2 regions of the Pseudomonas sp. FG6 genome follow, and region 2 is predicted to be linked to the other one. Evidence: predicted binding sites of a transcription regulator. Region 2 holds the regulator's gene; the other holds the start of a gene.
What was found. Region 2 encodes FliA, which starts transcription of late flagellar genes. Its sites were predicted from a motif close to CTAAAGTTTNNNNNNNNNNNGCCGNTAA; they were not measured.
Positions count from the first base shown of each region.

Region 1: a site for FliA is predicted at 2,885-2,912, ahead of ACODSJ_RS13880 (methyl-accepting chemotaxis protein). Genes of this name have one in related genera too.

Region 1 covers NZ_JBMDJD010000018.1:44,554-49,923, forward strand. Annotated here, with positions in the region: gene ACODSJ_RS13870 (AAA family ATPase) at 1-397, opposite strand, end outside; gene pnuC (nicotinamide riboside transporter PnuC) at 394-957, opposite strand; gene ACODSJ_RS13880 (methyl-accepting chemotaxis protein) at 1,130-2,764, opposite strand; gene ACODSJ_RS13885 (undecaprenyl-diphosphate phosphatase) at 3,038-3,868, shown strand; gene ACODSJ_RS13890 (DUF1294 domain-containing protein) at 3,865-4,284, shown strand; gene ACODSJ_RS13895 (MmcQ/YjbR family DNA-binding protein) at 4,292-4,642, opposite strand; gene ACODSJ_RS13900 (LysR substrate-binding domain-containing protein) at 4,639-5,370, opposite strand, start outside.
Region 2 covers NZ_JBMDJD010000017.1:83,284-88,653, reverse strand. Annotated here, with positions in the region: gene ACODSJ_RS13495 (chemotaxis protein CheA) at 1-1,185, opposite strand, end outside; gene ACODSJ_RS13490 (protein phosphatase CheZ) at 1,223-2,011, opposite strand; gene ACODSJ_RS13485 (chemotaxis response regulator CheY) at 2,030-2,401, opposite strand; gene fliA (RNA polymerase sigma factor FliA) at 2,569-3,312, opposite strand; gene fleN (flagellar synthesis regulator FleN) at 3,309-4,139, opposite strand; gene flhF (flagellar biosynthesis GTPase FlhF) at 4,254-5,370, opposite strand, start outside.

The DNA of each region.
Region 1 (5,370 bases), on a different contig from region 2:
GCCGTTCACCCAGCTCCGGTTGGCAACGCAAGCCGTCACCGGTCCATTCGACCTGCTCCGGGCTCAGCAGCAAGTGCAAGTCGTAATGACGGGCCAGCAGGGCCGGTTCCAGCCAGTCCGGACAGTCACCGAACAGGGTCTGGCTCCAGAGGATGTTGCTCAACAGATGCGTGTCCAGGATCAGCAACGAGGGTTGCTCGGCGCGGGCCGCGTCTTCCCAGGCCAACTGCCCGCCAGCGATGTCGGTGATGTCGGCCAGGCAGGTGTCGCGTGGGTTCTGTTCCATGAAGTGGCGCACGTATTCGTCCACCCGCAAGCCACCGAAGTGCTCCTGCAAACGCGTGGCCAGCCAGCTTTTACCGCTGGATTCGGGGCCGGTCAGCACCACCACCTTCATGCGCGCAAAGCCGGATCGGCCTGCCACTGCCGCCAACCTTGCACGGCCAGCAGCGTGAACAGCGCATAGAGCGCGGCGGTCAGGTACAAATCTTTGTAGACGAACAGGCCCACGAAAACGACGTCCACCGCGATCCACAGCGGCCAGCATTGCACGCGTTTCTGCGCCATCCACCATTGGGCCACGAGGCTGAAACCGGTCAGCGCGGCGTCGAGCCAAGGCTGGGCGGCGTCGGTCCAGTGCGCCATGGCCGCGCCCAGCACCAAGCTGCCCACTGCACCTGCGCCCAGGCCGAGCAGCATGGACGGACCATCCAGCCGCGTGACCTGCCGCCCGTCGTGATGCTGCCCGGCCCGGGTCCACTGCCACCAGCCGTAGAGTTGCAAGGCGGCGTAAATCACTTGCAGCAACATGTCCGAGTACAACTTCACTTCGAAGAAGATCCAGCTGTAGAGCGCCACCATGACCAGGCCGATCGGCCAGCACCAGGGGTTCTGCTTGACGGTCAACCAGACAGCGATCACGCCGAGGGCTGCGGCAAACAGTTCAAGCCCGGACATGGTGGGTTCCTTGGGAAATGGAAAAGGGCGGGGATTGTAAACGCTAGGGTGTGGAGAGCTCCAATACCAATGTTGAATGGGGTGCACTATCGCGAGCGGCCTTCCACAGAGCTTATGGTGAACAGCAAAAAAACCTGTGCGAGCAGGCTCGCACAGGGTTGTCGATCGGTCGTCAGACCCGGAACTGTGTAAGCAACCCGTTCAACTGTTCACTCAGCGCCTTGAGTCGGCCGCTCGCCAGGCTCGACTGTTCGGCGGCCATGGCGGTGCTGTGGGACAGGCCGGCGGCCTGGGTGACGTTCTGGTTGATGTCTTCCACCACATGGGCCTGTTGCAGGGTCGCGCTGGCGATGGAGGCGTTGAGGCTGTTGAGATTGCGCAGGGCCTGGCCAATGGCATTGAGGCTGGCGCCCGCGAGGCCGGCCTGCTCGATGGTCAGTTGCGAGGCGCGGCTGCTGTCGCTGATGACTTTCACCGCCGCTTCGGAGTGATTCTGCAGGCGTTCGATCATGGCCTGAATTTCCGCCGTCGACTTCTGCGTGCGCTGGGCCAGCAGCCTCACTTCATCGGCAACCACCGCAAAACCACGGCCTTGCTCGCCGGCACGCGCGGCTTCGATCGCGGCGTTGAGCGCCAACAGGTTGGTCTGTTCGGCGATCGAACGGATCACCTCCAGCACGCTGCCAATCTGGGTGCTTTCGCTCGCCAGGGTGCGAATCACTTCCACCGCCTGGTCAATGGTCTGAGACAGGCGATCGATCTGTTGCAGGCTGCCGTCGATGTTGACCTGGCCTTGCTGGGCCTGGGACTCGGCGTCGCGCATCTCGCTGGCGGCGTGCTCGGCGTTTTTCGCCACGTCCTGCACGCCATAGGTCACTTCGTTGATCGCCGTGGCCACCAGTTCCATTTGCTGCGATTGCTGCTGGCTGCGTTCCTGGGCCTGGGCGGCATCGTTGCCCAACTCGCTGGAGGATTGCCCCAGCGCGCTGGCCGAGACCTGCAACTGGCTGACCACTTGGCGCAACTTGGCGGTAAACGCGTTGAAATGCCGGGCCAATTGGGTCACTTCGTCCTGGCCATGGGTGTCGAGGGTGCGGGTCAGGTCGCTCTCGCCACTGGCAATGTTGGCCATGGCGTTGACCGTCTCCTGCAGGGGGCTGACGATGCTGCGCACGATCAGCGTCAACAGCACGCCCATGAGCAGCGTGATGATCAGGCCAACCACCGAGGCCTTGATCACCTGGGACTGGAATTCGGCCTGGACGTCATCCACATACACCCCCGAGCCGATGACCCAGCCCCAGGGCTCGAACAATTGAACGTAGGAAGTCTTGCCCACCGGCGCGTCGGCGCCCGGCTTCGGCCAGAGGTAGTTGATCATGCCGGCGCCCTTGGCCTTGGCGATGGCGACCATTTCGTTGAACAGCGCATAACCGTTCGGGTCACGAATGGCCGAGAGGTTCTGGCCTTCGAGCTTCGGGTTGGCGGGGTGCATGACCATGACCGGTGTCAGGTCGTTGATCCAGAAGTAGTCGCTCTGGTTGTAGCGCAGCCCACGCACGGCGCTGAGGGCCTGCTTTTGCGCAGCGTCGCGAGTCAGGGTGCCGGCGGTTTCCAGGCCATGGTAATAAGCGAGCACGCCACTGGCGGTCTGCACCACATGCTGGGTTTTCTGCACCTTGGCTTGGTACAGGTCGGTGTGGATCTGGTTGAGCATCAACGCGCCCAGCGTGAACACCATCACGATGGACACGATCAGGATGAGCCAAAGGCGTCGGCTGATCGACACATTGCGCAAGCTATTCATACGCTGTCACTCCGGTTTTTTATTCTTGTCATATCGACGGCCGGCACTGTAGCGCCCGGCGGCTGTCCGTAATTGACCTGAGTCATAACGCGGCAGCGTTATCAGGGCTTGTCTGATAGGATTTCGGCGCCGCAGCGCAAAACCTGAGCCCCGCGCGATGTTTCATTGGTTTTTTTCGACCGGTAGCCGTTATCGTGCAGCCGCTGCGTGCACCTGCCTGACACTTGATTATTGATGAGACCCGTACAAAACAGGGTCCTTTTTGGGGGATGAATGGATTTGTGGAGCGCCTTTTCGGCACTGATTCTTGGCGTGGTAGAAGGCTTGACGGAGTTTCTGCCGATCTCCAGCACGGGACACCAGATCATCGTGGCCGACTTGCTCGACTTTGGCGGCGAGCGCTCGATGGCGTTCAACATCATCATCCAGCTTGGCGCGATCCTCGCGGTGGTCTGGGAGTTTCGCAGCAAGATCTTCGACGTGGTGCTGGGCTTGCCGACCCAGCCCAGCGCGCGCCGGTTCACCGCTAACCTGCTGATCGCCTTCCTGCCCGCCGTGGTATTGGGCGTGTTGTTGGCCGACTGGATCCATCACTACCTGTTCAATCCGATCACGGTGGCCGCAGCACTGGTGGTCGGTGGTTTCGTGATGCTCTGGGCCGAGAAGCGCCAGCACCAGGTGCACGCCGAAACGGTGGACGAGATCTCCTGGAAGGATGCGCTGAAGGTCGGCCTGGCCCAGTGCATTGCGATGATCCCTGGCACCTCCCGTTCGGGCGCGACCATCATTGGCGGCTTGTTGTTCGGCCTGTCGCGCAAGACGGCCACCGAGTTTTCGTTCTTCCTGGCCATGCCGACCATGGTCGGCGCGGCGGTGTACTCGGGCTACAAGTACCGTCAACTGTTCGTCCCGGCGGATTTCCCGGTGTTCGCCATCGGTTTCGTCACCGCGTTCATTTTCGCCATGATTGCCGTCAAGGCCCTGCTGCGCTTCATCGCCAGCCACAGCTACGCCGTGTTCGCTTGGTATCGGATCGCCTTCGGCCTGCTGATCCTGGCCACCTGGCAGTTCGGTTGGGTGGACTGGAGCGCGGCCAAGCCATGAATGAAACGGGCAGTCGCAAACGCGCGGGGCGCAATGGCAACGGAGGCGTGCAGTACCTGCGACTCAAGCTGACGGTATTTGCCCTGGTGTGTGCGCTGCCGTTGTTCGGCGCGTTGCTGTTCGGGCTGCGGTCGGTGTCGTGGGTGCCCTTGCTGGCCTATGGCGCGGTCAGCCTGGTGGCGTTCCTGCTGTATTGGCACGACAAGCGCCAGGCCCGCACCGACGCCTGGCGTACCCCGGAAAACGTGCTGCACGCGGTGGAACTGGCGGGCGGCTGGCCCGGCGCCTTGTTGGCCCAGCAGGTGTTTCGCCACAAGACCCGCAAGGTGTCGTTCCAAGTGGTGTTCTGGATCATCGTACTGCTGCACCAGGTGTTCTGGATCGACCAGTTGTTCCTCGGCGGCGCCTTGTTCTGAACAACGGCTATAGCAACAGGCCAATCTGGGTGCGCTTGGGCAACTTGCTGACCACCAGTTGATGGGAGCGTTGCAGCAAGCCCCGCAGCTCTTCGGCGCCCAGCGGGTAGGGCACTTGCATGATGATCCACTGGGCGCGCGCCAGGTAAGGCGCGGGGTGGATGCCGGGGCGGTCGCAGTGCCCCAGGAACAAGTCCTTGTCGACCTTGAACGCCAACGAGTCGCCCCGCAGGTTTTGCAGGGCGAACATCTTGTTCCCGGCGATGGAAAACACTCGGACGCCGCCCCATTTGTAGTCTTCCCGGGCGCCGGGCAGGCTCAGGCAAAACCGTGCAACGCTTTCTTCACTCATGCTCATAGGGTTCTGTTTCCACACAGATTGAAGCCTTCCACCAGATGGTCGATCCAGGCGCGTACCGCGGGCAGCATGCCCCGGCGATGAGGGTAGACCGCCTGGAGCCAGCCGTCGGGCAGCGACCATTGCGGCAGCAATTCCACCAGGGTGCCGTCGCGCAACGCCTGCTCACAATACATGTTTGGCAACAAGGTAAAACCCAGGCCTTCGAGGACGCAGGCGCGCCGGACGATGAAATCGTCGATGCCCAGCCGTGCCTCCAGCGCCAGCTCGACACTTTCCCCGTTGGCATTGAGCAGGCGCAGGTGCACCAGGCGATCGGCCTCCAGTGCGCCGAGCACCGGCAGCTGCGCGAGGTCTTGCGGCGTTTCGATCCGACGCCCCTGGACGAAGGCCGGGCTGGCCACCATGACCAGCCGGGCCTGGCGCAGGCGTCGCGTGACCAGCAGTGGGTCTTCGGTCCCGAGGTCGCGTACGCGCAAGGCCACGTCGATGCCCTCGCTCACCAGGTCCACCCGGCGGTTGAGCAGCACCATTTCCAACTGCACCTGGGGGTATTTCGCCAGGAACGAGGCGGTCAAGCCCGACAGGATTTCATGGGCCAAACCCACCGGGCTCGACACGCGCAAGCGCCCGCGAGGTTCGCTGGACATGCTCGCCACCGCTTCGTCGGCCATCTCCGCCTCTAGCAGCATCGCCTGGCAATGGCGCAGATAGCGTTCGCCCACGGC
Region 2 (5,370 bases):
ACGGTTACGCACCAGCACCAGTTCGCCGACCATGTTCATGATCTCGTCCAGGCGTGCGGTGTCGACCCGAACGGTCGTCTCGGCTTCGCTGGTCGGTTTTTCCGCCGGCGCAGCGGCCGGAGCACGGGCAGGCGCCGCAGCCGCAGCGGCTGGCTTGGCGGACTCGGCCTTTGGCTCAGGTGCCTTGGCAGCAGGTTTTGGCACAGCCTTGGCCGCCGGCGCAGCGGCTGCGGTCGCAGCAGCGGCAGGCGCAGCCGTGGCTGTACCGACTTCGCTGAACTTGCCCTTGCCATGCAGATCGTCCAGCAGCGACTCGAACTCATGGTCCGTGATCAGGTCACTGCCCGCCGCAGCGGCAGCAGGCTTGGCCGGGGTCGGTGCCGAAGCGATGGCCGAATCCAGGGCCTCGACGGCAAAGTTACCCTTGCCATGCAACTGATCGAGCAAGGCTTCGAATTCGTCATCGGTAATGTCGGAGCTGTCGCCCTCGACCTTCGCTGCGACAGGTGCAGCCGCCGGAGCGAGCGCATCGGCAGCGAACTGGCCTTTGCCGTGGAGCTGGTCGAGCAACGACTCGAACTCGGCATCGGTGATCTCGTCGCTGGCAGCATCGCCCGTCGAGGCAGCCGGAGCGGCAGGTGCCGCCTGAGCCTGGGCCTCGGCCTTGACCGCGCTCAGTGAGTCCAGCAGTTGTTCGAATTCGTTATCGGTGACGTCGCCAGAAGCTTCGGCGACCGGTTCCTCGACCGCGGGCTCTTCGACAGCCTCCACGATCGGTGCGGCCTCATCGGCCGACTGCGGCTCGGCCAGGCGCGACAGCGCGGCGAGCAGCTCAGGGGTGGCAGCGGTAATGGGCGAGCGCTCGCGCACTTCGCTGAACATGCCGTTGACCGCATCCAGCGCCTCAAGCACCACGTCCATCAATTCCGCATCAACGCGACGCTCACCCTTGCGCAGGATGTCGAACACGTTTTCGGCAATGTGACAGCACTCCACCAGCTCGTTGAGCTGGAGGAAGCCGGCGCCTCCTTTTACAGTGTGGAAACCGCGAAAAATTGCATTGAGCAAGTCCGCATCATCAGGCCGGCTTTCCAGCTCGACCAGTTGCTCGGACAGTTGCTCTAGAATCTCGCCGGCCTCAACCAGGAAATCCTGAAGGATCTCTTCATCGGCGCCGAAGCTCATTAATGGATGCTCCTAAACAGGGCTAATACTCTAAAACTCAGAACCCAAGGCTGGACAACAGATCGTCCACATCGTCCTGACCTGACACAACGTCTTCTCTTTTATCGGCATGAATCTGCGGACCTTCACCCTGAGAGAGATGTTTTTGTGGATCTTTTTCAGCGAGTATTGCCGCACGGTCATGTTCGATGCCCGCAAAGCGGTCCACCTGACTGGCCATGAGCACGAGCTTGAGCAAATTGCTTTCGACTTCGGTGACCAGCTGGGTCACGCGCTTGATCACCTGACCGGTCAGGTCTTGGTAGTCCTGGGCCAGCAGAATGTCGTTGAGGTTGCCGGCCACGGCGCGGTTATCGGCGCTGCTGCGCGCCAGGAAACCGTCGACCCGACGGGCCAGCTCCCGGAATTCTTCAGCACCGACTTCACGACGCATGAAACGTCCCCAGTCGGCGCTCAAGGCCTGGGCTTCTTCACCCAGGCCGTTGACCAGCGGCGTTGCGCTTTCCACCAGGTCCATGGTGCGGTTGGCCGCAGCTTCGGTCAGTCTGACCACGTAACCCAGACGCTCGGTGGCGTCAGTGATCTGCGAGACTTCCTCGGCCTGCGGCATGTGCGGGTCGATCTGGAAATTGACAATCGCGCTGTGCAGTTCACGCGTCAGCTTGCCGACTTCCAGATACAGACCGCGGTCACGGGTCTGGTTGAGCTCATGGATCATTTGAACAGCATCGCCGAAACGGCCTTTTTCAAGGCTGTCGACGAGTTCGCGGGCATGTTTTTTCAGGGTCAATTCGAAATCGCCCATTGAAGATTCGTTATGCTCCATAGCTCCCCCGTGGCGCCGTTAACCGATGCGTTCGAAGATTTTTTCGATCTTCTCTTTCAACGCCTGGGCCGTGAAGGGTTTGACCACATAGCCGTTCACACCGGCCTGGGCCGCTTCGATGATCTGCTCGCGCTTGGCTTCGGCAGTGACCATCAGCACCGGAAGGTGCTTGAGTTTGTCGTCGGCACGTACCTGGCGCAGCAAGTCGATACCGGTCATGCCAGGCATGTTCCAGTCGGTGACCAGGAAATCGAAATTGCCGCTGTGCAACATCGGGAGCGCAGTGATCCCGTCATCTGCTTCGGCCGTGTTGGTGAACCCAAGGTCACGCAACAGGTTTTTTATGATCCGCCGCATCGTTGAGAAATCATCAACGATGAGGATTTTCATGTTCTTGTCCAATTCGACCTCCAAACAGTCTTAAACGCGTCCAGCAACCTGGGCGCGCCATTTCAATCAATCCGGCACAACGCTCGACAACGGTATGGAACACGACAGACAAGGACTGGTACAGCGCACGCCAGGCCAACCTCGTTCGCAGCGCCCCAACACTGCCATCAACGCGCTCGCCACTCCCCCAAACGCCCCCGCAAGCGGGCCGCGCACTGGCTGTGTAACTGGCTGACCCGCGATTCGCTGACCCCCAGGACCTCACCGATTTCCTTGAGGTTCAGCTCTTCGTCGTAGTACAGCGCCAAGACCAGTCGCTCACGCTCCGGCAAATTGGCAATCGCATCCGCCAGCGCACTCTGGAAGCGTTCGTCTTCCAGGTCACGCGCCGGCTCCATGTGAGCACTCGCGCCATCCTCGTGCAGCCCTTCGTGTTCGCCGTCCTGCAACAGGTCGTCGAAACTGAACAGGCGACTGCCCAAGGTATCGTTCAAAATCCCGTAATAATCATCGAGACTCAATTGGAGTTCGGCCGCAACCTCATGATCTTTAGCGTCGCGCCCGGTTTTCGCTTCAATTGCACGGATCGCGTCGCTGACCATGCGGGTATTGCGGTGCACCGAACGCGGCGCCCAGTCACCCTTGCGGACCTCGTCGAGCATCGCGCCACGAATGCGGATACCGGCATAGGTCTCGAAACTGGCCCCTTTGCTCGCGTCGTATTTGCTCGAAACCTCGAGCAGGCCAATCATGCCCGCCTGGATCAGGTCCTCGACCTGCACGCTGGCCGGCAACCGGGCCAGCAAGTGATAGGCGATTCGCTTGACCAGTGGTGCGTAACGCTCGATCAACTCGTATTGGGCGTCCCGTGCCGATTTCTTGTAGAGATGGTTGTAACTGCTGGCTGTCATAACACGGGCCCTGCTGTTTGTTGCACGAGACGCTCGACGAAAAATTCCAGATGCCCGCGCGGGTTGGCCGGCAGCGGCCAGGTATCGACCTTCTGGGCGATCGCCTTGAACGCCAGTGCACATTTGGAACGTGGGAAAGCTTCATAGACGGCACGTTGCTTCTGGACGGCCTTGCGCACGCTTTCGTCGTAAGGCACTGCGCCGACGTATTGCAGGGCGACGTCCAGGAAACGGTCCGTGACCTTCGTCAGCTTGGCAAACAGGTTGCGCCCTTCCTGCGGGCTCTGCGCCATGTTGGCCAGGACTCGGAAGCGGTTCATGCCGTAGTCGCGATTCAACAGCTTGATCAGGGCGTAGGCATCGGTGATCGAGGTAGGCTCGTCGCAGACCACCAGCAGTACTTCCTGGGCCGCGCGGACGAAGCTGACCACCGAATCGCCGATGCCGGCAGCGGTGTCGATCACCAGCACATCGAGATTGTCGCCAATGTCGCTGAAGGCCTGGATCAGGCCTGCGTGCTGAGCCGGAGACAGATGAACCATGCTCTGGGTGCCAGAGGCGGCCGGCACGATGCGAATCCCGCCAGGCCCCTGCAGCAGCACGTCGCGCAGTTCACAGCGGCCCTCGATCACGTCCGCCAACGTGCGTTTGGGGGTCAGCCCCAATAGCACGTCGACGTTCGCCAGGCCCAGGTCGGCGTCCAGTAGCATGACCCGTCGGCCAAGCTCTGCCAGAGCCAGGGACAAGTTCACTGACACGTTAGTCTTGCCGACGCCACCTTTGCCGCCGGTCACCGCGATCACCTGTACGGGATGCATGCTGCCCATGTTCGTTCTTTACCTTGTCTTCTTAGACGGAGGCCACATTACTGGCTGCGCGTTCACACACGGAACAATGCATGGCAGACCATCGATGTAGGTACAAAAAATATTCATATTACCTCAGCCGACCTGTTTGGTTGGACTGTGGTAAATATCAGCGAACATGTCAGCCATGGCTTCTTCGCTGGGTTCTTCCTGCATTTGCACACTCACGGCACGACTGACCAGTTGATGACGGCGCGGCAGATGCAAATCATCCGGGATCCGCGGCCCGTCGGTCAGGTAAGCCACCGGCAGTTCATGACCGATGGCCAGGCTCAACACCTCGCCCAGGCTTGCCGTTTCGTCCAGCTTAGTCAGGATGCAGCCGGCTAGCCCGCAGCGTTTGTAGCTGTGGTAGGCGGCGGTTAGAACCTGTTTCTGGCTGGTGGTTGCCAACACGAGATAATTTTTTGACTTGATACCGCGGCCGGCCAGGCTTTCGAGCTGCATGCGCAGGGCTGGATCGCTGGCTTGCAGGCCGGCGGTATCGATCAGCACAACACGTTTGCGCAGCAACGGCTCCAGCGCCTGGGCCAGGGATTGGCCCGGATCCACATGGGTCACCGACACATTGAGGATGCGGCCCAGCGTCTTGAGTTGCTCCTGGGCACCGATGCGGAAGCTGTCCATGCTCACCAGGGCAATGCTCTGGGCACCGTACTTGAGTACATAACGGGCGGCGAGCTTGGCCAGGGTGGTGGTCTTGCCCATGCCGGCAGGGCCGACCATGGCAATCACTCCGCCCTCTTCCAGCGGCTCGACTTCCGGGGTAGCGATCATGCGCGCCAGGTGGGCCAGCAACATGCGCCAGGCCTGGCGAGGTTCTTCGATGCCGTTGATCAACGCCAGCAGGTCCCGGGACAACGGGCCGGACAGACCGATGCGTTGCAGGCGGCGCCACAGGTTGGCTTGCGCCGGCCGGCTACCTTGCAACTGGTTCCAGGCCAGGGAGCCCAACTGGACTTCCATCAGTTCGCGCAGGCTGTTGAGTTCGAAGCGCATCGAGTCCAGGGCACGCGGATCGACACCTCGGGCCGGTGCTGCAGGCTCAGGTTGCGGACGACGCGGTTCGGCCTGGACCTGCTCGACCAGGGGTTCGGCAGCCGTCAGCGGCAGGCCGGCAGTCAGCGGCTGACCGGCGAACAATTGACGATTGGTGCCCGCAGCGGCCTCGCCTTCGCTGCTGCGCAGGCTC